3 regions of the Streptomyces sp. NPDC002265 genome follow, and region 3 is predicted to be linked to each of the others. Evidence: predicted binding sites of a transcription regulator. Region 3 holds the regulator's gene; each other region holds the start of a gene.

Region 1 (6,430 bases), on a different contig from region 3:
CGGATCGGCGAGCGCTGGCGCGTCGGGCGCGCGGTGGTGCTGGAGGTGACCTGCGGGCGGATCCCGTGCCGCACTTTCCAGGGCCACCTGGGCGAGTCGAGGTGGGTGAAGCGGTTCACGCATAAGGGTGCCCCGGGCGCCTATCTCCGGGTGATCGAGCCGGGTGAGATCAGGGCGGGCGATCCGGTCGAGATCGTGCACCGGCCGGACCACGACGTGACCGTGGCCCTCCAGTTCCGGGCGTCCACGACGGAACGGGAACTGCTGCCGCGACTGCTCCCGGCCGGCGAGGCACTGCACCCGGAGTCGCTGGCCGCGGCCCGGAAGTACGTGGAACAACAGCGGTCCTGAACCGTCGTCACGCGCCCCCGGAAAAGCCTCGTACACCCCCGGGAGGCCGCGCGGGGCGGGCGGCCCCGGACCGTCCGGAAGCCTCGTGAGCCCGGCGGACGCGAACCGTCCGGAAGCCTCGTGGGCCGGGCGGACCCGGCCGTCCCGATGTCCGCCGCACCGAGCGGACCAACACCGTCCGGGTAACTACCCTTGGGCCATGACAACGGCTCTGATTACGGGATCGACGGCGGGCATCGGTGCCGCGTTCGCGCGGCGGCTGGCCGCGGACGGGCACAACCTCGTGCTGGTGGCACGCGACACCAAGCGGCTTCGGGAGCAGGCGACCGAACTGCACGACCGGCACGGCATCGAGGCGGAGGTGCTGACGGCGGACCTCGCGTCGGACGACGGCATCGACCTGGTGGCGGACCGGCTCGCCGACCGCAGGAACCCCGTCGACCTGCTGGTCAACAACGCGGGCTTCGGCAACAAGGGCCGTTTCCTCGACGTGTCGATGGCCGACGAGCTGAAGATGCTCAAGGTGCACTGCGAGGCGGTGCTGCGGCTGACGGCCGCGGCGACCGGCGGGATGCGCGAGCGCGGTCGCGGCGGAGTCGTCAACGTCGCCTCGGTCGCGGCCTTCGTGCCCCGGGGCACGTACGGGGCGTCCAAGGCGTGGGTCGTGCAGTTCACGCAGGGAGCCGCGCGGGACCTGGCGGGCAGCGGCGTACGGCTGATGGCGCTGTGCCCGGGATTCGTGCGGACCGAGTTCCACCAGCGGGCCGGGATGGGCACGGACAACATCCCGGACTGGATGTGGCTGGACGCCGACAAGCTGGTCGCGGCGGCCCTCGGCGATCTGGCGCGCGGGAAGACCCTGTCCGTCCCCGATCCGCGCTACAAGGTGCTGATGGGCCTGGTGAAGGTGACCCCGCGGGGGCTGCTGGGCGGTGTCACCTCGCGGACGGGGCGCAAGTACGGGCCCCAGTGAGCGCCGGCGCGGCCCGGCCGGCGCCGGACAGGTGACGCCGCCGCTCCGGTGCGAGAATGGCCGGAGGGAACCGGACCCAGGGGGGCCGGAGGCGGCGTCATGACGTTCGTACAGCTCATCGAGTGCAGGACGAGCCGGTTCGACGAGATGAACCGGCTGCTGGACACCTGGGTCGAGGAGACCAAGGGCAGACGGAGCGCGACGCACGATCTGATCGGCCAGGACCGGTCGGACGACGCGCACTTCGTACAGATCGTGGAGTTCCCCTCGTACGAGGACGCGATGCGCAACTCGCATCTCCCCGAGACCGACCGGATCTTCCAGGAGATGGCCGCCCTCTGCGACGGGATGCCGACCTTCACCGATCTCGAGGTGGTGCGCGACGAGCAGTTGTACGCGGCCAACGCGCGCAGGTTCTTCGAGCTGGTCTCCACCGCCGGTGAACTGCCTCCGTTGAACAGCATGATGGCGGAGCACTACCACGACCACGACCCAGCCAACGAGCAGGACACGCTCGGGCTGGACAACATGCGGCGCGAGTTCGAGATGTGGCGGGGCGCCTTCGACTTCGCGTTCACCGTGGACGAGCAGATCTGCCAGGACGACCGGGTCTGCACCCGCTGGACCTGGCACGGCACGCACCGCGGCGACTTCCTGGGGATCCCGGCCACCGGCCGGCGGGTGTCGATGACGGGCACGACCGTCTTCCGGTGCGGCGAGGACGGCAAGCTCGTCGAGGGCTGGTGGCAGTACGACAGACTCGGACTGATGGCGCAGCTGGGAGTGCTGGACGCACTGGAGAACTGAGCCGTCGGTTTCCGTACGGACCCGCGAGGGGCGAAGCCCCCGTTCCCTCTCACAGGGAACGGGGGCTTCCGCCGCGCTGGGCCGTTCGGTGGCGGTACGGGATCCGGTGCCGCCCAGGTCGCGAGTGCCGCCGGACAGCACTCCGCCCCGCCGCGACGAGTTGCGGCGGGGCGGGGCGGAGTGGGCGGGCCTGGTCGGCCGGCGGCGTTCCTGTCGGGGGCCGCCGGGGCCGGGTCAGGACCCGCCGGGGTCACCGGGGTGCGTCAGTGGGAGTGGCCGTGGCCGTGACCGCCGGCGGCCGGCTCCTCCTCTTCCTTCTTCTCGACGACCAGGGTCTCGGTCGTCAGGAGGAGGGAGGCGATGGACGCGGCGTTCTCCAGGGCGGAGCGGGTGACCTTCACCGGGTCGATGACGCCGGCCTTGACCAGGTCGCCGTACTCGCCGGTGGCGGCGTTGAAGCCCTGGCCCTTGTCGAGGTCGGCGACCTTGGAGGTGATGACGTAGCCCTCCAGGCCGGCGTTCTCGGCGATCCAGCGCAGCGGCTCGACGACCGCGCGGCGGACCACGGCGACACCGGTGGCCTCGTCGCCGGTCTTGTCGAGGTTGCCCTCCAGGACCTTGGCGGCGTGGACCAGCGCGGAGCCACCACCGGAGACGATGCCCTCCTCGACCGCGGCGCGGGTCGCGGAGATGGCGTCCTCCAGACGGTGCTTCTTCTCCTTCAGCTCCACCTCGGTGGCGGCGCCGACCTTGATCACGCACACGCCGCCGGCCAGCTTCGCGAGGCGCTCCTGGAGCTTCTCGCGGTCCCAGTCGGAGTCGGTGTTCTCGATCTCGGCCTTGATCTGGGCGACGCGGCCGTGCACGTCGGCGGTCTCGCCGGCGCCGTCCACGATCGTGGTGTCGTCCTTGGTGATGGTGACGCGGCGGGCCGAGCCCAGCACGTCGATGCCGACCTGGTCGAGCTTGAGGCCGACCTCCTCGGAGATGACCGTGGCGCCGGTGAGGATCGCCATGTCCTGCAGCATCGCCTTGCGGCGGTCGCCGAAGCCGGGGGCCTTGATGGCGACGGCGTTGAACGTGCCGCGGATCTTGTTGACGACCAGGGTCGACAGGGCCTCGCCCTCGACGTCCTCGGCGATGATCAGCAGCGGCTTGGAGGAGTTGGTCTGGATGACCTTCTCCAGCAGCGGCAGCAGGTCCTGGATGGAGGAGACCTTGCCCTGGTTGATGAGGATGTAGGGGTCCTCCAGGACGGCCTCCATGCGCTCCTGGTCCGTCACGAAGTACGGCGACAGGTAGCCCTTGTCGAAGGCCATGCCCTCGGTGAAGTCCAGCTCCAGACCGAAGGTGTTGGACTCCTCGACGGTGATGACACCGTCCTTGCCGACCTTGTCCATGGCCTCGGCGATGAGCTCGCCGACCTGCTGGTCCTGGGCGGACAGCGCGGCCACGGCGGCGATGTCGGACTTCTCGTCGATCGGGCGGGCCGAGGCGAGCAGCTCGTCGGAGACGGCCTTGACGGCGGCGTCGATGCCCTTCTTCAGGGCGGCCGGGGAGGCACCGGCGGCGACGTTCTTGAGGCCCTCGCGCACGAGCGCCTGGGCGAGCACCGTGGCGGTGGTGGTGCCGTCACCCGCGACGTCGTTCGTCTTGGTGGCGACCTCCTTCACCAGCTGGGCGCCGAGGTTCTCGTACGGGTCCTCGATCTCCACCTCACGGGCGATGGTCACGCCGTCGTTGGTGATGGTCGGGGCGCCGAACTTCTTGTCGATGACGACGTTGCGGCCCTTGGGGCCGATCGTCACCTTGACCGTGTCGGCAAGCTTGTTGACGCCGCGCTCGAGGGCGCGACGGGCGTCCTCGTCGAACTTCAGGATCTTCGCCATGGGAGCGTTTGCCCTCTCGGAAATCTCGAGGTGAATCAGGGTGAACGACTGCGCCCCCGACGCCCGGCTGATTAATGGTCGCGGGGGCCAGGGGCGCAGTTCAAAAACAAAGTGCTTCGCGAGGAAGCGAGGTGACTACTTCTCGATGATCGCGAGGACGTCGCGAGCCGAGAGGACGAGGTACTCCTCGCCGTTGTACTTCACCTCGGTGCCGCCGTACTTGCTGTACAGCACGATGTCGCCGGTCTTGACGTCGAGCGGAAGACGCTCGCCGTTCTCGAAGCGGCCCGGGCCCACGGCCAGGACGACGCCCTCCTGGGGCTTCTCCTTGGCGGTGTCCGGGATGACCAGGCCAGAGGCCGTGGTCTGCTCGGCGTCCAGCGGCTGGACCACAATGCGGTCCTCGAGCGGCTTGATGGCAACCTTGGAGCTGGTGGTCGTCACGATCCGACCTCCCCCTTCGGAGATCTCACGGGGTTAACTGTCTGAGGTGGCGACCAGGTGGATCCGTCGTCGCGGGTGCCGGACCTGCCCGTCGCGTGTTGGCACTCTCCAGGGGGGAGTGCCAGAGCCGAGACTATGACCGCGATTAGCACTCGGTCAAGCGGAGTGCCAATTGCGGACGGCGCGGCGCGGTTTTTCGCGCCCGGCCGGCGGCGGCGCGGGGATCGACGGTGATGCCGTCGGCCGCGCACGAGACGGTTCGCGCGCGGCCGGACCAGGCCTGTCCCCCGGACAGGTCCTAGACGTAGTCCTCCAGGCGAGCCACCGTCAGTCCCTGTTCCTGGATCCGGCGCAGCAGGTGGGTGGTGCGCTTCCTGAGGGTCGGGCCCGGGGTCTCGTCCGGGCCGACGGCCACGATGTCGCCGGGGAGCAGCCGGTGCGAACCCCTGGTGTACGTCAGGCCGGCCGCGCCCATCGACACCCGCCACAGCACCAGCGTCGAGATACCGCACCGGGCGGCGGCCCGCAGGGTGGCGTGGTCGTACGTCCCGTAGGGCGGCCGGAGCAGCCGCGGGCGCAGGCCGAAGCGGGTCCTGAGCTTCTCCTGCTGTCCGCAGATCTCCGCGCGCTGGCCGACGTAGGGCAGTCCGCGCAGGGACGGGTGGTCGAGGGTGTGGTTCTGCAGGCTCGCGCCGACCGAGCGCAGCCGGGCGAAGTGGCCGTACCCCGGTCCGGCGACGCTGTCGGTGAGGAACATGCTGACCGGGAGCCGCAGTTCGCGGACCATGTCGACGAACCGGGGGTCGCGTTCGGCGCCGTCGTCGTAGGTGAGGAAGACGACCCGGTCGTGGGTCCTGACCCGGTCGACCACCGTCGGCAGGCCCGGTGCGGTGGCGGTGAGCGGCCGGGCCGCCCGCCGGGGGGCCTGGGCCAGCGGGGCCGACAGACCCCAGTGGCGGTACGCCTGTTGGGCGCCAGGGCCGTGCGGTCGCACTCCCTGGGCCGCCTTCCTGCCCAGCCGTTCGATCGGGTCGACGGACTGGGCGCAGCCGGTGAGCAGCAGTACGGCCGACGCCAGCACTCCCGCGGTCAGCGCCCGCAGCCTCACAGGTAGTCCTCCAGGCGGGCCACCGCGTAGCCCTTGTCGGTCACCTTCCGGAGGAACCGCCGGATCATGTCGGGCATGGTGCCCCGCCAGTCGGAGCGGCCCCGGAAGTGGGTCAGGACGATGTCGCCGGGGTGCAGGTCCTGGTCCCACTCGCGGTACTCCCAGTGGTCGACGAAGACCTCCTCGTCCCAGATCGGGGCGTACTTGATGCCGCAGGCCTTCGCGGCGGCCAGGGTGTCCCGGTCGTAGTCGCCGTAGGGCGGGCGGAAGACGGTCGGGCGCCTGCCGTAGTGACGTTCGATCACGTCCTGCATGCCGCAGATCTCGCGCTTCTGTTCCTCGTACGACAGTCCGGGGAGGTAGGGGTGGTGCAGGGTGTGGTTGTTCAGGACCACCCCGCTGCGCTGCATCTTCTTGAAGTAGCCGTAGTCGTCGCTGATCAGGTAGTCGCTGAGGAAGGCGGTGTACGGGATCTTCAGTTCGCTCATCATGCGCAGGAACGCCGGGTCCTTCTCGGCGCCGTCGTCGATGGTGAGGAAGACGATCCTCTTCCTGGTGGGGATCGTGGTGAAGACCGGGGGCAGGTTCCGCTCCCGCCGGCCGTCGACCTCGAAGCCGGCGCGAGCGGTGATCCGCGGCTTCCTCGCCGGTGGCGCCGGGGGTGTCAGCGGGACCCGGGCCAGGCCCCAGCGCCGGGCCGCGGCCGCCCGTGCCGCGTACTCGGCGCGCAGCCGCCCCGCGTAGGCGTCGAGGGCGCGGGCCGGGGGTGCCTGGAGCCCCTGCTGTCCGGGGGCCGGGCGTACCTGGGCGGCCCCGCCGCCCTGCGCACAGCCCGAGGCGACGGCGGCGACGGCGAGC
Region 2 (6,430 bases), on a different contig from region 3:
CTCTCTCAACTGTCGGGGCCTTCGGTTACAGTCTTGAACAACGCGGATGACCATCGCATGTCCAGGGTGGCCGACCGCTGAAAACTTCATACCGCTCATCCAGAGGGGCAGAGGGATACGGCCCGATGAAGCCCCGGCAACCCTCCAGTCGGTTTCTCGTTCACGCGAGGCTCCCGGCTCGGGAAGGTGCCAAATCCGTCTCACGGCGAAGTGCGTCGTGAGGAAGATGAGGAGAAAGGGCCTCGCCTCCATGGCTGCGCAGACTGCTGTAAGCACCACGAACCCCGTCGATCTGGGCTCCGCCGCGGCGCTCTCCTGCCGCGAGTGCGGACACCGCGTGCCGCTCGGCCCGGTCTTCGCCTGCGAGGAGTGTTTCGGCCCGCTCGAGATCGCCTACGACTTCTCGCGGTACGAGACCGAGGAGCTGCGCAAGCGGATCGAAGCGGGACCCGCGAACATCTGGCGCTACGCGCCGCTGCTGCCCGTCCCCACGGACGTGGCGGACAAGCCCAACCTCAACCCCGGCTGGACCCAGCTCGTCAAGGCCGACAACCTGGCCCGCGAGCTCGGTGTCACGGGCGGGCTGTACGTGAAGGACGACTCCGGCAACCCGACGCACTCCTTCAAGGACCGGGTCGTCGCCCAGGCCCTGGAGGCCGCGCGCGCCTTCGGCTTCACCACCCTGTCCTGCTCCTCCACCGGCAACCTGGCCGGCGCCGTCGGCGCCGCCGCCGCCCGTGCCGGTCTGCGCTCCTGCGTGTTCATCCCGCACGACCTGGAGCAGGGCAAGATCGTCATGGCCGCGGTCTACGGCGGTGAACTCGTCGGCATCGAGGGCAACTACGACGACGTGAACCGTTTCTGCTCCGAGCTGATCGGCGATCCGGCGGGCGACGGCTGGGGCTTCGTCAACGTCAACCTGCGGCCGTACTACGCGGAGGGTTCCAAGACCCTGGCGTACGAGATCTGCGAGCAGCTCGGCTGGCGGCTGCCCGACCAGCTGGTCGTCCCGATCGCCTCCGGCTCCCAGCTCACCAAGATCGACAAGGGGCTCCAGGAGCTCATCAAGCTCGGGCTGGTCGAGGACCGGCCGTACAAGATCTTCGGCGCCCAGGCGGAGGGCTGCTCGCCGGTGTCGGTGGCCTACAAGGCCGGCCACGACGTCGTACGGCCCCAGAAGCCGGACACCATCGCCAAGTCCCTCGCCATCGGCAACCCGGCCGACGGGCCGTACGTCCTCGACATCGCGCGCCGCACGGGCGGTGCCGTGGAGGACGTGACGGACGAGCAGATCGTGGACGCGATCAAGCTGCTGGCGCGGACCGAGGGGATCTTCGCCGAGACGGCGGGCGGGGTGACGGTGGGCGTGACCCGCAAGCTCATCGAGAACGGCCTGCTCGACCCGGCCCTGACGACCGTCGTGCTGAACACCGGTGACGGCCTGAAGACCCTCGACGCGGTGGCCGGCACCGGTCTGACCGCGACCATCCGCCCGAACCTGGACTCCTTCCGAGAGGCTGGCCTCGCATCATGAGCGTCAACGTCCGCATCCCCACCATCCTGCGCACCTACACCGGCGGCGCCGCCGAGGTGAGCGCCGAGGGCGCGACCCTCGCCGAGGTCATCTCCGACCTGGAGAAGAACCACACCGGCATCGCCGCCCGCGTCCTGGACGACCAGGGCAAGCTGCGCCGGTTCGTCAACGTCTACGTGAACGACGACGACGTCCGCTTCGAGCAGGGGCTCCAGACGGCGACCCCGGACGGCGCCGGCGTCTCCATCATTCCGGCGGTCGCCGGAGGCTGATCATTACCTTCGGTAACCTCGGTTACCGAGTGTTCATCGAATTGCCCCCTCCGCGAGAGAAGCGGAGGGGGCAATTCTGTGTGATTGAGCGCGGTAGAGTTGGGGAAGCAGCTCCCGATTCCGGGGTTTGCGACCTTCACGACCTGCCGCACGGGCGACGAGAAGTAGCCAAAGTGGGCAGGTGTTTTGCGCCTTTCGCTCCCAATGCCCGGCCCAAGTTGCCCTGAAACAAGGCGAATTGCTGGTGTTCGGGGAGCTCGTCGTGCCCGGATTTCTCGTCCGATTGACCTGTTGCAGACGGCAGTTGGACAGATACATTCAGCCGCGGTCGACGCGTTCCGGCGCACGCCCCCGTCCCATGGGGGGTGAGGTCTGACCCGGATCCGCGAAGTGCGGATCTGTGCAAGGGCCAGTAATAGGGGAGTTAGGCATGGCTCAGGGCACCGTCAAGTGGTTCAACGCGGAGAAGGGGTACGGCTTCATCGCGGTCGACGGTGGTGCGGACGTGTTCGTCCACTACAGCGCGATCCAGATGGACGGGTACCGCACCCTGGAAGAGGGCCAGCGGGTCGATTTCGAGATCTCGCAGGGTCAGAAGGGGCCGCAGGCGGACATGGTCCGGCTGGCGGCCGGCTGAAGCACGCGCCGACTTATTGCAGCGACGTTCTTCTGTTCTTCGCCGAAGGGCTCGCATCCCGTGGGGTGCGAGCCCTTCGGCCTGTCCGGGTGCCGTCGCTCGCGACCTGCGGATCAGCCGAGGGCGCTTGCACTCGGCAGGGGCGAGTGCTAATCATTGCGTTAGCACTCTGAAGGTGAGAGTGACAACGAAGGACCGGGTCGGTGAGGCCCGCAGGCCGGGTGGGGCAAGGAACCACGAGGCGTGCGAGCCGTCCGTCGCGGGCGCCAGCGCGGTCCGGAGCAATCCACCCCAGTCCGGGAGGACCACTTCACATGGCCAAGATCATCGCGTTCGACGAGGAGGCACGGCGCGGCCTCGAGCGCGGCATGAACCAGCTCGCGGACGCCGTGAAGGTGACGCTCGGCCCCAAGGGCCGCAACGTCGTCCTCGAGAAGAAGTGGGGCGCCCCCACGATCACCAACGATGGTGTCTCCATCGCCAAGGAGATCGAGCTCGAGGACCCGTACGAGAAGATCGGCGCCGAGCTGGTCAAGGAAGTCGCCAAGAAGACGGACGACGTCGCCGGTGACGGTACGACCACCGCGACCGTCCTCGCCCAGGCGCTCGTCCGCGAGGGTCTGCGCAACGTGGCCGCGGGTGCCAACCCGATGGCCCTCAAGCGCGGCATCGAGAAGGCCGTCGAGGCCGTCTCGGGCGCCCTGCTCGAGCAGGCGAAGGATGTCGAGACCAAGGAGCAGATCGCTTCCACGGCCTCCATCTCCGCCGCCGACACCCAGATCGGCGAGCTCATCGCCGAGGCGATGGACAAGGTCGGCAAGGAAGGCGTCATCACCGTCGAGGAGTCCCAGACCTTCGGTCTGGAGCTGGAGCTCACCGAGGGTATGCGCTTCGACAAGGGCTACATCTCGGCGTACTTCGCCACCGACATGGAGCGGATGGAGGCGTCGCTCGACGACCCGTACATCCTGATCGCCAACTCCAAGATCGGCTCCGTCAAGGACCTGCTCCCGCTCCTGGAGAAGGTCATGCAGTCGGGCAAGCCGCTGCTGATCATCGCCGAGGACGTCGAGGGCGAGGCCCTGTCGACCCTGGTCGTCAACAAGATCCGTGGCACCTTCAAGTCCGTCGCCGTCAAGGCCCCGGGCTTCGGTGACCGCCGCAAGGCGATGCTGAACGACATCGCCATCCTCACCGGCGGCGAGGTGATCTCCGAGGAGGTCGGCCTCAAGCTGGAGAACGCGACCCTGGACCTCCTGGGCCGCGCCCGCAAGGTCGTCATCACCAAGGACGAGACCACGATCGTGGACGGCGCCGGCTCCGCCGACCAGGTCCAGGGCCGGGTCAACCAGATCCGCGCCGAGATCGAGAACTCGGACTCGGACTACGACCGCGAGAAGCTCCAGGAGCGCCTGGCGAAGCTGGCCGGCGGCGTGGCCGTCATCAAGGCCGGTGCCGCCACCGAGGTCGAGCTCAAGGAGCGCAAGCACCGCATCGAGGACGCCGTCCGCAACGCGAAGGCGGCCGTCGAGGAGGGCATCGTCGCCGGTGGTGGCGTGGCCCTGCTCCAGGCCTCCGCGGTGTTCGAGAAGCTCGAGCTCTCGGGTGACGAGGCGACCGGCGCCAACGCCGTGAAGCTCGCCCTGGAGGCCCCGCTGAAGCAGATCGCCGTCAACGGTGGTCTCGAGGGCGGCGTCGTGGTCGAGAAGGTCCGCAACCTGACCGTGGGCTGGGGCCTGAACGCGGCCACCGGCGAGTACGTCGACATGATCGCCGAAGGCATCATCGACCCGGCGAAGGTGACCCGCTCTGCCCTGCAGAACGCCGCCTCCATCGCCGCGCTGTTCCTCACCACCGAGGCCGTCATCGCCGACAAGCCGGAGAAGGCCGCGGCCCCGGCCGGCGGCGGCATGCCGGGCGGTGACATGGACTTCTGATCGACTCTGTCGATCCGCGTCCTTGACCGAGGGCGGTACCTCCCGGCGACGGGAGGTACCGCCCTCGGGCTTTTCCCGGCCCGGCTTTCCCGGCCCGGACGGGCCCTGGGCGGTCGGACGCCGGGCCGGTGCCGTATCCGGCGTGGCCGGGATCACAGGGCGCGTCGGCGGGCTGCCGGAATGCGAGGGGTGGCGGTTCCGTTGAGGTTGGCACGCGATTCATGCGTATGCACATACCGTCCGGTCTATCGTCACTTCCCGAGGAGCCCCCCCACGTGAGCGTCACCGAGTCCGCCGCCTCCCGTGCGGCCGAGATCCTGTCCCGGCCCGTCGAAATCAACGGCCTCACCGTCCCGAACCGCATCGTGATGGCGCCGATGACGCGCGAGTTCTCCCCGGACGGTGTCCCGGGCGAGGACGTGGTGTCCTACTACGCCCGCCGCGCCGCCGCGGGCGTCGGCCTGATCGTCACCGAGGGGACGTACGTCGGCCACGACTCGGCCGGTTACAGCGACCGGGTGCCGCGGTTCCACGGCGAGGACCAGCTGGCGGGCTGGGCGAAGGTCACCGACGCCGTGCACGCGGCGGGCGGGACGATCGTGCCGCAGCTGTGGCACATCGGCATGGTGCGCCGGGCGGGCCAGCCGCCGGTCGCGGACGCCCCGCCGGTCGGCCCCTCCGGCCTCTACAAGGAGGGCGCCGAGGTCACCGGCCAGGCCATGACCCAGCAGGACCTGGACGACGTCGTCGAGGCGTTCGCCAAGGCGGCGGCCGAGGCCGAGCGCATCGGCTTCGACGGCATCGAACTGCACGGCGCGCACGGCTATCTGATCGACCAGTTCCTGTGGGCGGGCACCAACCGCCGCACGGACGCCTACGGCGGCGACCCGGTGGCCCGGACGAAGTTCGCCGCGGAGATCGTCGCCGCGGTGCGCGCGGCGGTCTCGCCCCGGTTCCCCGTCATCTTCCGCTACTCGCAGTGGAAGCAGCAGCAGTACGACGCCCGGCTCGCCGAGACCCCGCAGGAGCTGGAGGCGATCCTGGCCCCGCTCGCCGCGGCCGGTGTCGACGCCTTCCACGCCTCCACCCGCCGTTACTGGGTCCCGGAGTTCGACGACTCCGACCTCAACCTGGCCGGCTGGACGAAGAAGCTGACCGGCAGGCCCGCCATCACCGTCGGCTCGGTCGGCCTCGACGGCGACTTCATCAACGCGTTCGTCGGCGAGGGTTCCCCGGTGCGAGGCATCGACAACCTCCTCGACCGCTTCGAGCGCGACGAGTTCGACCTGGTGGCCGTCGGCCGCGCGCTGCTCCAGGACCCGCAGTGGGCGGCGAAGGTCCTGGCCGACCGCTTCGACGAGCTGAAGCCGTACGACGCGGCGGCGCTGAAGACCCTCAGCTGAGCCGTCGGGGCCCGCGGACGCGCTCTGGCCGTGGGCCCCGACTCCCGTTAGCGTGCGGCGGATGAGGATCCTGCATCTGTCCGACACCCATGTGGAGCGGACCGACGAGCCCAACCGGCACGGCGTGGACGCCACCGGGTCCCTGCGGCTGATGCTGGCCGAGCTGGCCGGGCAGCGTGACATCGACGCGGTCGTGGTCACCGGCGACCTGGCGAACGACGGCGCGGTGGAGGCGTACACGACCGTGCGGGAGGCCGTGGGCGAGTTCGCACGGACCTGGGACGCCCCGGTCTTCTACACCACCGGCAACCACGACGAGCGCCAGGCCTTCGCGAAGGTGCTGGGCAGCGGACATCTGGGCCCGGACGGGACGGACCGGGCCGCCGCCGTGCTGCCGGGGGCCGAACGGGCCGCCGTCGGCGAGGTGGACGGCCACCGTTTCGTGACGCTGGACTCGCTGGTGCCGGGCGAGGTCTACGGGCGGCTTGGGGAGACCCAGCTCGCCTGGCTGCGCGAGGTGCTGGCCGTGCCCGCGCGGCACGGCACCGTGCTCGCGCTGCACCACCCGCCGATCTGTCTGGACGTGCCGACCCAGCGGGCCTTCGGCCTGCTCGACGCGGACGTCCTGGCCGACGCGATCCGCGGGA
Region 3 (6,430 bases):
TCCTCGACGGTGGTCGCGGTGACCATCGTGCGGGTGCCGGCCCGGCGCAGGGCGTCCAGCGTGTCCCGGTCGGGCACCCCGAAGTGGAACGAGACCACGGGCACCGGGTTGTCCAGCAGCACCGCGAGCTTGGTGTCGTAGCCGTCGTCGCGCCCGCTGTCCGGGTCGCCGAGCTCCACGCCGTACCAGGCGGCCTCACCGGCCAGCTGGTGCGCGTACACCTCGACGGCGCCGGTCTCCGCGTACTCCGGCTGCGGCATGAACACGTTCACGCCGAAGGGGCGGGCCGTCAGGCTCCGCAGCTGTTTGATCTCCTGGTACATGCCGTCGGCCGTCTTGTACCCGGCGGCCAGGAAGCCGAGTCCGCCCGCCTCGCAGACGGCGGCGGCGAGCTTCGGCACGGAGACACCGCCCGCCATGGGCGCCTGCACGATCGGATGCGCGCAGAGATCGGTCAGTGCGGAGGACATGTCGGCATGTTGTCACGTCCCCCGGACAAGTCCGAATCGGGCCGTCCGCGGCCCGCGGCCGGACCTGCGGGTGCCGTACGGGCCGCGGCCGCGAGCGGACGCGCGGTACGGACGAAGGGCCCGGGGGCAGGCAGCCCCCGGGCCCTTCATGTCCTCGGCCGCTCGGGTCAGCGCCCGTTGAACGCGTCCTTCAGCCGCGAGAACAGTCCCTGCTGTCCCGGCTGGAACTGCCCCTGCGGACGCTCCTCGCCGCGCAGCTTGGCCAGTTCGCGCAGCAGGCGCTCCTGCTCGGGGTCGAGCTTGTTCGGGGTCTGGACCTCGACATGGACGATGAGGTCGCCCCGGCCGCCGCCGCGCAGGTGGGTGACGCCACGGCCGTGCAGCGGGATCGACTGGCCGGACTGGGTGCCGGGCCGGATGTCGACCTCCTCCATGCCGTCCAGCGTCTCCAGCGGCACCTTCGTGCCGAGGGCCGCCGCCGTCATCGGGATCGTGACCGTGCAGTGCAGGTCGTCGCCGCGCCGCTGGAAGGTGGAGTGCGGCAGCTCGTGGATCTCGACGTACAGATCGCCGGCCGGACCGCCGCCGGGACCGACCTCGCCCTCGCCGGCCAGCTGGATCCGCGTGCCGTTGTCGACACCGGCCGGGATCTTCACCGTCAGCGTCCGGCGGGAGCGCACCCGGCCGTCGCCCGCGCACTCGTGGCACGGGTTGGGCACGACGGTTCCGAAGCCCTGGCACTGCGGGCAGGGCCGGGACGTCATGACCTGGCCGAGGAAGGACCGCGTGACCTGCGAGACCTCACCGCGACCGCGGCACATGTCACAGGTCTGGGGGGTCGTGCCCGGCGCCGCGCCCTCACCGTTGCAGGTGGTGCAGACGATCGCCGTGTCGACCTGGATGTCCTTCGTGGTGCCGAAGGCCGCCTCGTCCAGCTCGATCTCCAGCCGGATCATGGCGTCCTGGCCCCGGCGGGTGCGCGAGCGCGGTCCGCGCTGCGACGCCGTGCCGAAGAACGCGTCCATGATGTCGGAGAAGTTGCCGAAGCCGCCCGCACCGAAGCCGCCCGCGGCGCCGGCGCCGCCGGACTGGGAGAGCGGGTCGCCGCCGAGGTCGTAGACCTGCTTCTTCTGCGGGTCCGACAGCACCTCGTAGGCGGCGTTGATCTCCTTGAACCGCTCCTGGGTCTTCGGATCGGGGTTCACATCCGGATGCAGCTCGCGCGCGAGCCGCCGGAAGGCCTTCTTGATCTCTTCCTGCGACGCGTCGCGGCGCACGCCGAGAACGGCGTAGTAGTCCGTGGCCACTCAGGACTCCGCCAGGATCTGTCCGACGTACCGTGCCACTGCGCGTACCGCTCCCATCGTTCCCGGGTAATCCATACGAGTCGGTCCGACCACACCGAGCTTGGCGACCGCCTCGTTGCCCGAACCGTAGCCGACCGAGACCACCGAAGTGGAGTTGAGTCCCTCATAGGCGTTCTCATGACCGATCCGCACCGTCATGCCCGAATCACCAGCCTCGCCAAGCAACTTGAGCAGCACGACGTGCTCCTCCAGCGCTTCGAGCACCGGGCGGATCGTGAGAGGGAAGTCATGTCCGAAGCGGGTCAGATTGGCGGTGCCGCCGATCATCAGCCGCTCCTCGTTCTCCTCGACCAGTGTCTCCAGCAGGGTGGAGAGCACCGTCGAGACCGTGCCGCGGTCGTCCGCCTCGAACGCGTCCGGCAGGTCCTCCACGAGCCGCGGCACGTCCGCGAACCGGCGGCCCGCGACCCGGCTGTTCAGCCGCGCCCTCAGATCCGCCAGGGAGGTCTCGCCGAACGGCGCCGTGCAGTCGACCACGCGCTGCTCGACCCGGCCGGTGTCGGTGATCAGCACCAGCATCACCCGCGCGGGCGCCAGCGACAGCAGCTCCACGTGCCGCACGGTCGAGCGGGTCAGCGACGGGTACTGCACGACGGCGACCTGCCGGGTCAGCTGCGCGAGCAGCCGTACCGTACGGGCCACCACGTCGTCGAGGTCCACGGCCCCGTCGAGGAAGCTCTGGATCGCGCGCCGCTCGGGTGCCGTCATCGGTTTGACGCCCGCGAGCTTGTCGACGAACAGCCGGTAGCCCTTGTCGGTGGGGATCCGCCCCGCACTGGTGTGCGGCTGGGCGATGAACCCCTCGTCCTCCAGGGCCGCCATGTCGTTGCGCACCGTCGCCGGGGACACACCGAGGTTGTGCCGCTCGGTCAGCGCCTTGGAGCCCACCGGCTCCTCGGTGCCGACGTAGTCCTGGACGATGGCGCGCAGCACCTGAAGCCTGCGTTCGCTCAGCATCTCGCGCACACCTCCAGACTGTCGTCCCCTGATGCCTGCCGCCTGGCACTCTGCGCGCGCGAGTGCCAACGGTCCCCGAGTCAGTGTACGGCCGTGGGGTACACCCCGGGCAAGGCTGGGCCTGCGACGTCGTGCCGGGCCCGCTTCCGGCATTAGCGTCGCGGTATGACGGTGACTTGGGAAGAGCTGGGGTGGGAGCGGCTGGCGGAGGGGGTCGGGCGGTGCCGGCTGCCGGTGTGGGACTGCACGGTGGGACTGATCACAGGGGCAGGATCCGCGCTGCTGGTCGACGCCGGGTCGAGCCTCGCCGAGGGTGCCCGGCTGCGCGGGCAGGCGGAGGCGCTCGCCGGCTGCCGGGTGCGCCGTCTCGCCCTCACCCACCCCCACTTCGACCACGTCTTCGGGGCGGCGGCGTTCGCGGGCGCGACGGTACTGGTGGCGGCGGGAGAAGGCGCACCGCCCGCGCCGCCGGGGGCGGCCGTCACGGGGAACGGGGGCGGGGGCGGGACCGGGAGTGGGAACGAGCGCGCGGACGCGCACGGGCGCGGGAGCGCGGGCGGGAGCGCGGCCGGGGACGGGCACGGGCGCGAGGGCGGGCGCGGGACCGCGGACCGGGGCGGGGACTTCTACGGGGCGGATCGCGCCGGGATGTGTGCGGACGCGGTGCGCAACGGCCTCGGCCGCCGGGCCGCGGAGGAGGCCGCCGACGCCCTCGTACGCCCCCACCGGACCGTGCACGGCACCCTGGCCCTGGAGCCGGCCGGCGGCCCGCGGATCCTGCTGGCGGACGTGGGCCCCGGGCACACCGCGCGGGACCTCGCGGTGGTGGTGGCGAGCGACCCGGTGGTGGTGTTCTGCGGCGACCTGGTCGAGGAGTCCGGCGAACCGCAGGCCGGTCCCGACGCCGTACCGTCGCGCTGGCCCGCCGCCCTGGACCGGCTGCTGGAACTGGGCGGCGAGGACGCGTTGTACGTGCCCGGTCACGGAGCGGTGGTGGACGCGGCCTTCGTCCGGGCCCAGCGGGACGCGCTGGCGCGGCGTTTCGGCGTGTCGTGAGACCGCGCCGACGACTTCTCCTATCGTCGTGCGAATGCGCTCGTACTCACCCGACCTGACGCCGCCGTGGAAGAAGCCCGGACCCGTACCGGAGGTCCCCGCCGAACCCGGTCTCGTGGTCGAGGAGCCCGCGACGGGGTTCTGCGGCGCGGTGATCCGCTGCGAGGCGGGCACGGTGACGCTGGAGGACCGGTTCGGCAAGCACCGGGTGTTCCCGCTGGAGCCGCGGGGCTTCCTCCTGGAGGGCGCCGTGGTGACGCTGGTCCGGCCGTCCGCGGGCGGCCCTGCGCAGCCCGCCCGTACGGCGTCCGGCTCGGTCGCCGTACCCGGCGCACGCGCCCGGGTGGCGCGCGCCGGGCGGATCTATGTCGAGGGTCGGCACGACGCCGAGCTGGTCGAGAAGGTCTGGGGCGACGACCTGCGCATCGAGGGCGTGGTCGTGGAGTACCTGGAGGGTGTCGACGACCTCCCGTCGATCGTCGCCGCGTTCTCCCCCGGCCCGGACGCCCGCCTCGGCGTCCTGGTGGACCATCTGGTGCCGGGCTCCAAGGAGTCCCGTATCGCCGCGTCGGTGACGAGCGAGCACGCGCTGGTGGTGGGCCACCCGTTCATCGACGTCTGGGAGGCGGTGAAACCGTCGGCCCTGGGCATCCCGGCGTGGCCGCGGGTCCCGCGCGGCCAGGACTGGAAGACGGGCGTGTGCCGGGCGCTGGGCTGGCCCTCGGACAACACGGGCGCGGTGTGGCAGGCGATCCTCGCGCGCGTGGGCTCCTACAAGGACCTGGAACCGGAGCTGCTGGGCTGTGTCGAGCGTCTCATCGACCATGTGACCGTGCCCTGAACGCACCCTGAAGCGCCCCGGGCCGGGCAGGCCGTGGCCGCTGCCACGGGGTGACCCTTCAGTCCACCAGGTCCCGCACCACCGCGTCCGCCAGCAGCCGCCCCCGCAGCGTCAGCACGGCCCGCCCGTCGTCGTACGCCTCCTGCGCCAGCAGTCCCTCCGACAGTGCCCGGCGCGACGCCTTGAGCCCCTCCTCCTTCAGCAGGCCCAGCGGCACCCCCTCCCGCAGCCGGAGCTCCAGCAGGATCCGCTCCACCCGCCGGTCCTCGTCCGCCAGGACCTCGCGTCCGGCCCCCGGCGACCGCCCGGACGCCAGCGCCGCCGCGTACGCCCCCGGGTGCTTGACGTTCCACCAGCGCACCCCGCCCACGTGCGAGTGCGCGCCTGGCCCGGCGCCCCACCAGTCGGCGCCCCGCCAGTACAGCTCGTTGTGCAGGCAGCGGGCCGCCTGCGAGGTCGCCCAGTTGGACACCTCGTACCAGTCGAAGCCCGCCCCCGCCAGCACCGACTCCGCGATCAGGTAGCGGTCGGCGTGGACGTCGTCGTCGGTCATCGGGACCTCGCCCCGGCGGATCCGCCGCGCGAGCTGCGTACCCTCCTCGACGATCAGCGCGTACGCCGACACATGGTCGGGTCCGGCCCCGATCGCCGCCTCCAGCGAGGCCCGCCAGTCGTCGTCGGACTCGCCCGGGGTGCCGTAGATCAGGTCGAGGTTGACGTGCTCGAAGCCGGCCGCGCGGGCCTCGGCGACGCACGCCTCGGGCCGTCCCGGGGTGTGCGTGCGGTCGAGCACCTTCAGCACGTGCTGTCTCGCGCTCTGCATGCCGAAGGAGATCCGGTTGAAGCCGCCGGCGCGGAGCGTGGCGAGGTAGGCCGGGTCCACCGACTCCGGGTTCGCCTCGGTGGTGACCTCCGCGTCCGCCGCCAGCCCGAACTCGTCGCGGATCGCGCCGAGCATCCGTACGAGATCGTCCGCGGCCAGCAGGGTGGGCGTGCCGCCGCCGACGAACACCGTGCGGACCTCGCGCGGGTCGTCGCCGAGGACCTTGCGGGCCAGGCGGATCTCGTCGATCAGGGTCTCGGCGTAGTTGTCGCGGGAGGCGAGGACGCCGCCGGTGCCGCGCAGTTCGGTCGCCGTGTAGGTGTTGAAGTCGCAGTAGCCGCAGCGGGTCGCGCAGTAGGGGACGTGCAGGTAGAACCCGAGGGGGCGGTCGGCGGCCCCGGCGAGCGCGGGCGCGGGCAGCGCGCCGTCGTCGGGGACGGGCTCGCCGTCGGGGAGTGCGGAAGGCATGTGCTCCATTGTCCCGCACGCGCGCAGGACCCCGGTGCCTGTCGCGCCGGGGCCCGTCCGGGGCTATTCCGCCTGGAGCACCAGCAGCGCCAGGTCGTCCTCGGGCGGGTGCCCGCCGAACTCGTGCACCAGCCCTATGATCCGCTCCGCGATCAGCTCGGCGTCCAGCCCCGCGCAGCCGGCCAGCGCGACCGCGAGGCCGTCGCCGTCGTCGAACTGACGCGAGCCGGAGCGCCGCTCGGTCACCCCGTCGGTGACGCACAGCAGGCTGTCGCCGGGACGCAGCTCGAACGTCTCGCTGGTGTACGTCTCGTCCTCGACGACCCCGAGCAGGGTCTGCGGCCGGGCGACCGTACGGACGTCGCCGTCGGGCCCCAGGAGCAGCGGCAGCGGGTGCCCGGCGGAGGCGAGGGTGCAGCTCAGGCCGCCGTCGAAGGGGGCGAGCTCG

The links. Region 3 encodes HrcA, which represses chaperone genes, less so after heat shock. Its sites were predicted from a motif close to TTNGCACTCNGNNNNNCNGAGTGCNAA; they were not measured.
Region 1: a site for HrcA is predicted at 4,610-4,636, ahead of groES (co-chaperone GroES). Genes of this name have one in related genera too.
Region 2: a site for HrcA is predicted at 2,570-2,596, ahead of groL (chaperonin GroEL). Genes of this name have one in related genera too.

Annotation. Positions count from the first base shown of each region.
Region 1 is NZ_JBEOWS010000110.1:12,335-18,764, reverse strand. It holds gene ABT085_RS20520 (MOSC domain-containing protein) at 1-351, shown strand, start outside; gene ABT085_RS20515 (SDR family NAD(P)-dependent oxidoreductase) at 551-1,324, shown strand; gene ABT085_RS20510 (ester cyclase) at 1,424-2,131, shown strand; gene groL (chaperonin GroEL) at 2,395-4,020, opposite strand; gene groES (co-chaperone GroES) at 4,156-4,464, opposite strand; gene ABT085_RS20495 (polysaccharide deacetylase family protein) at 4,763-5,572, opposite strand; gene ABT085_RS20490 (polysaccharide deacetylase family protein) at 5,569-6,430, opposite strand, start outside.
Region 2 is NZ_JBEOWS010000154.1:1,865-8,294, reverse strand. It holds SAM riboswitch class I at 93-233, shown strand; gene thrC (threonine synthase) at 251-1,534, shown strand; gene ABT085_RS25120 (MoaD/ThiS family protein) at 1,531-1,806, shown strand; gene ABT085_RS25115 (cold-shock protein) at 2,237-2,443, shown strand; gene groL (chaperonin GroEL) at 2,758-4,380, shown strand; gene ABT085_RS25105 (NADH:flavin oxidoreductase) at 4,656-5,783, shown strand; gene ABT085_RS25100 (metallophosphoesterase family protein) at 5,845-6,430, shown strand, end outside.
Region 3 is NZ_JBEOWS010000013.1:53,157-59,586, forward strand. It holds gene ABT085_RS04285 (nitronate monooxygenase) at 1-470, opposite strand, end outside; gene dnaJ (molecular chaperone DnaJ) at 638-1,777, opposite strand; gene hrcA (heat-inducible transcriptional repressor HrcA) at 1,778-2,794, opposite strand; gene ABT085_RS04300 (MBL fold metallo-hydrolase) at 2,960-3,850, shown strand; gene ABT085_RS04305 (DUF3097 domain-containing protein) at 3,885-4,691, shown strand; gene hemW (radical SAM family heme chaperone HemW) at 4,750-5,982, opposite strand; partial or broken gene ABT085_RS04315 (PP2C family protein-serine/threonine phosphatase) at 6,046-6,430, opposite strand, start outside.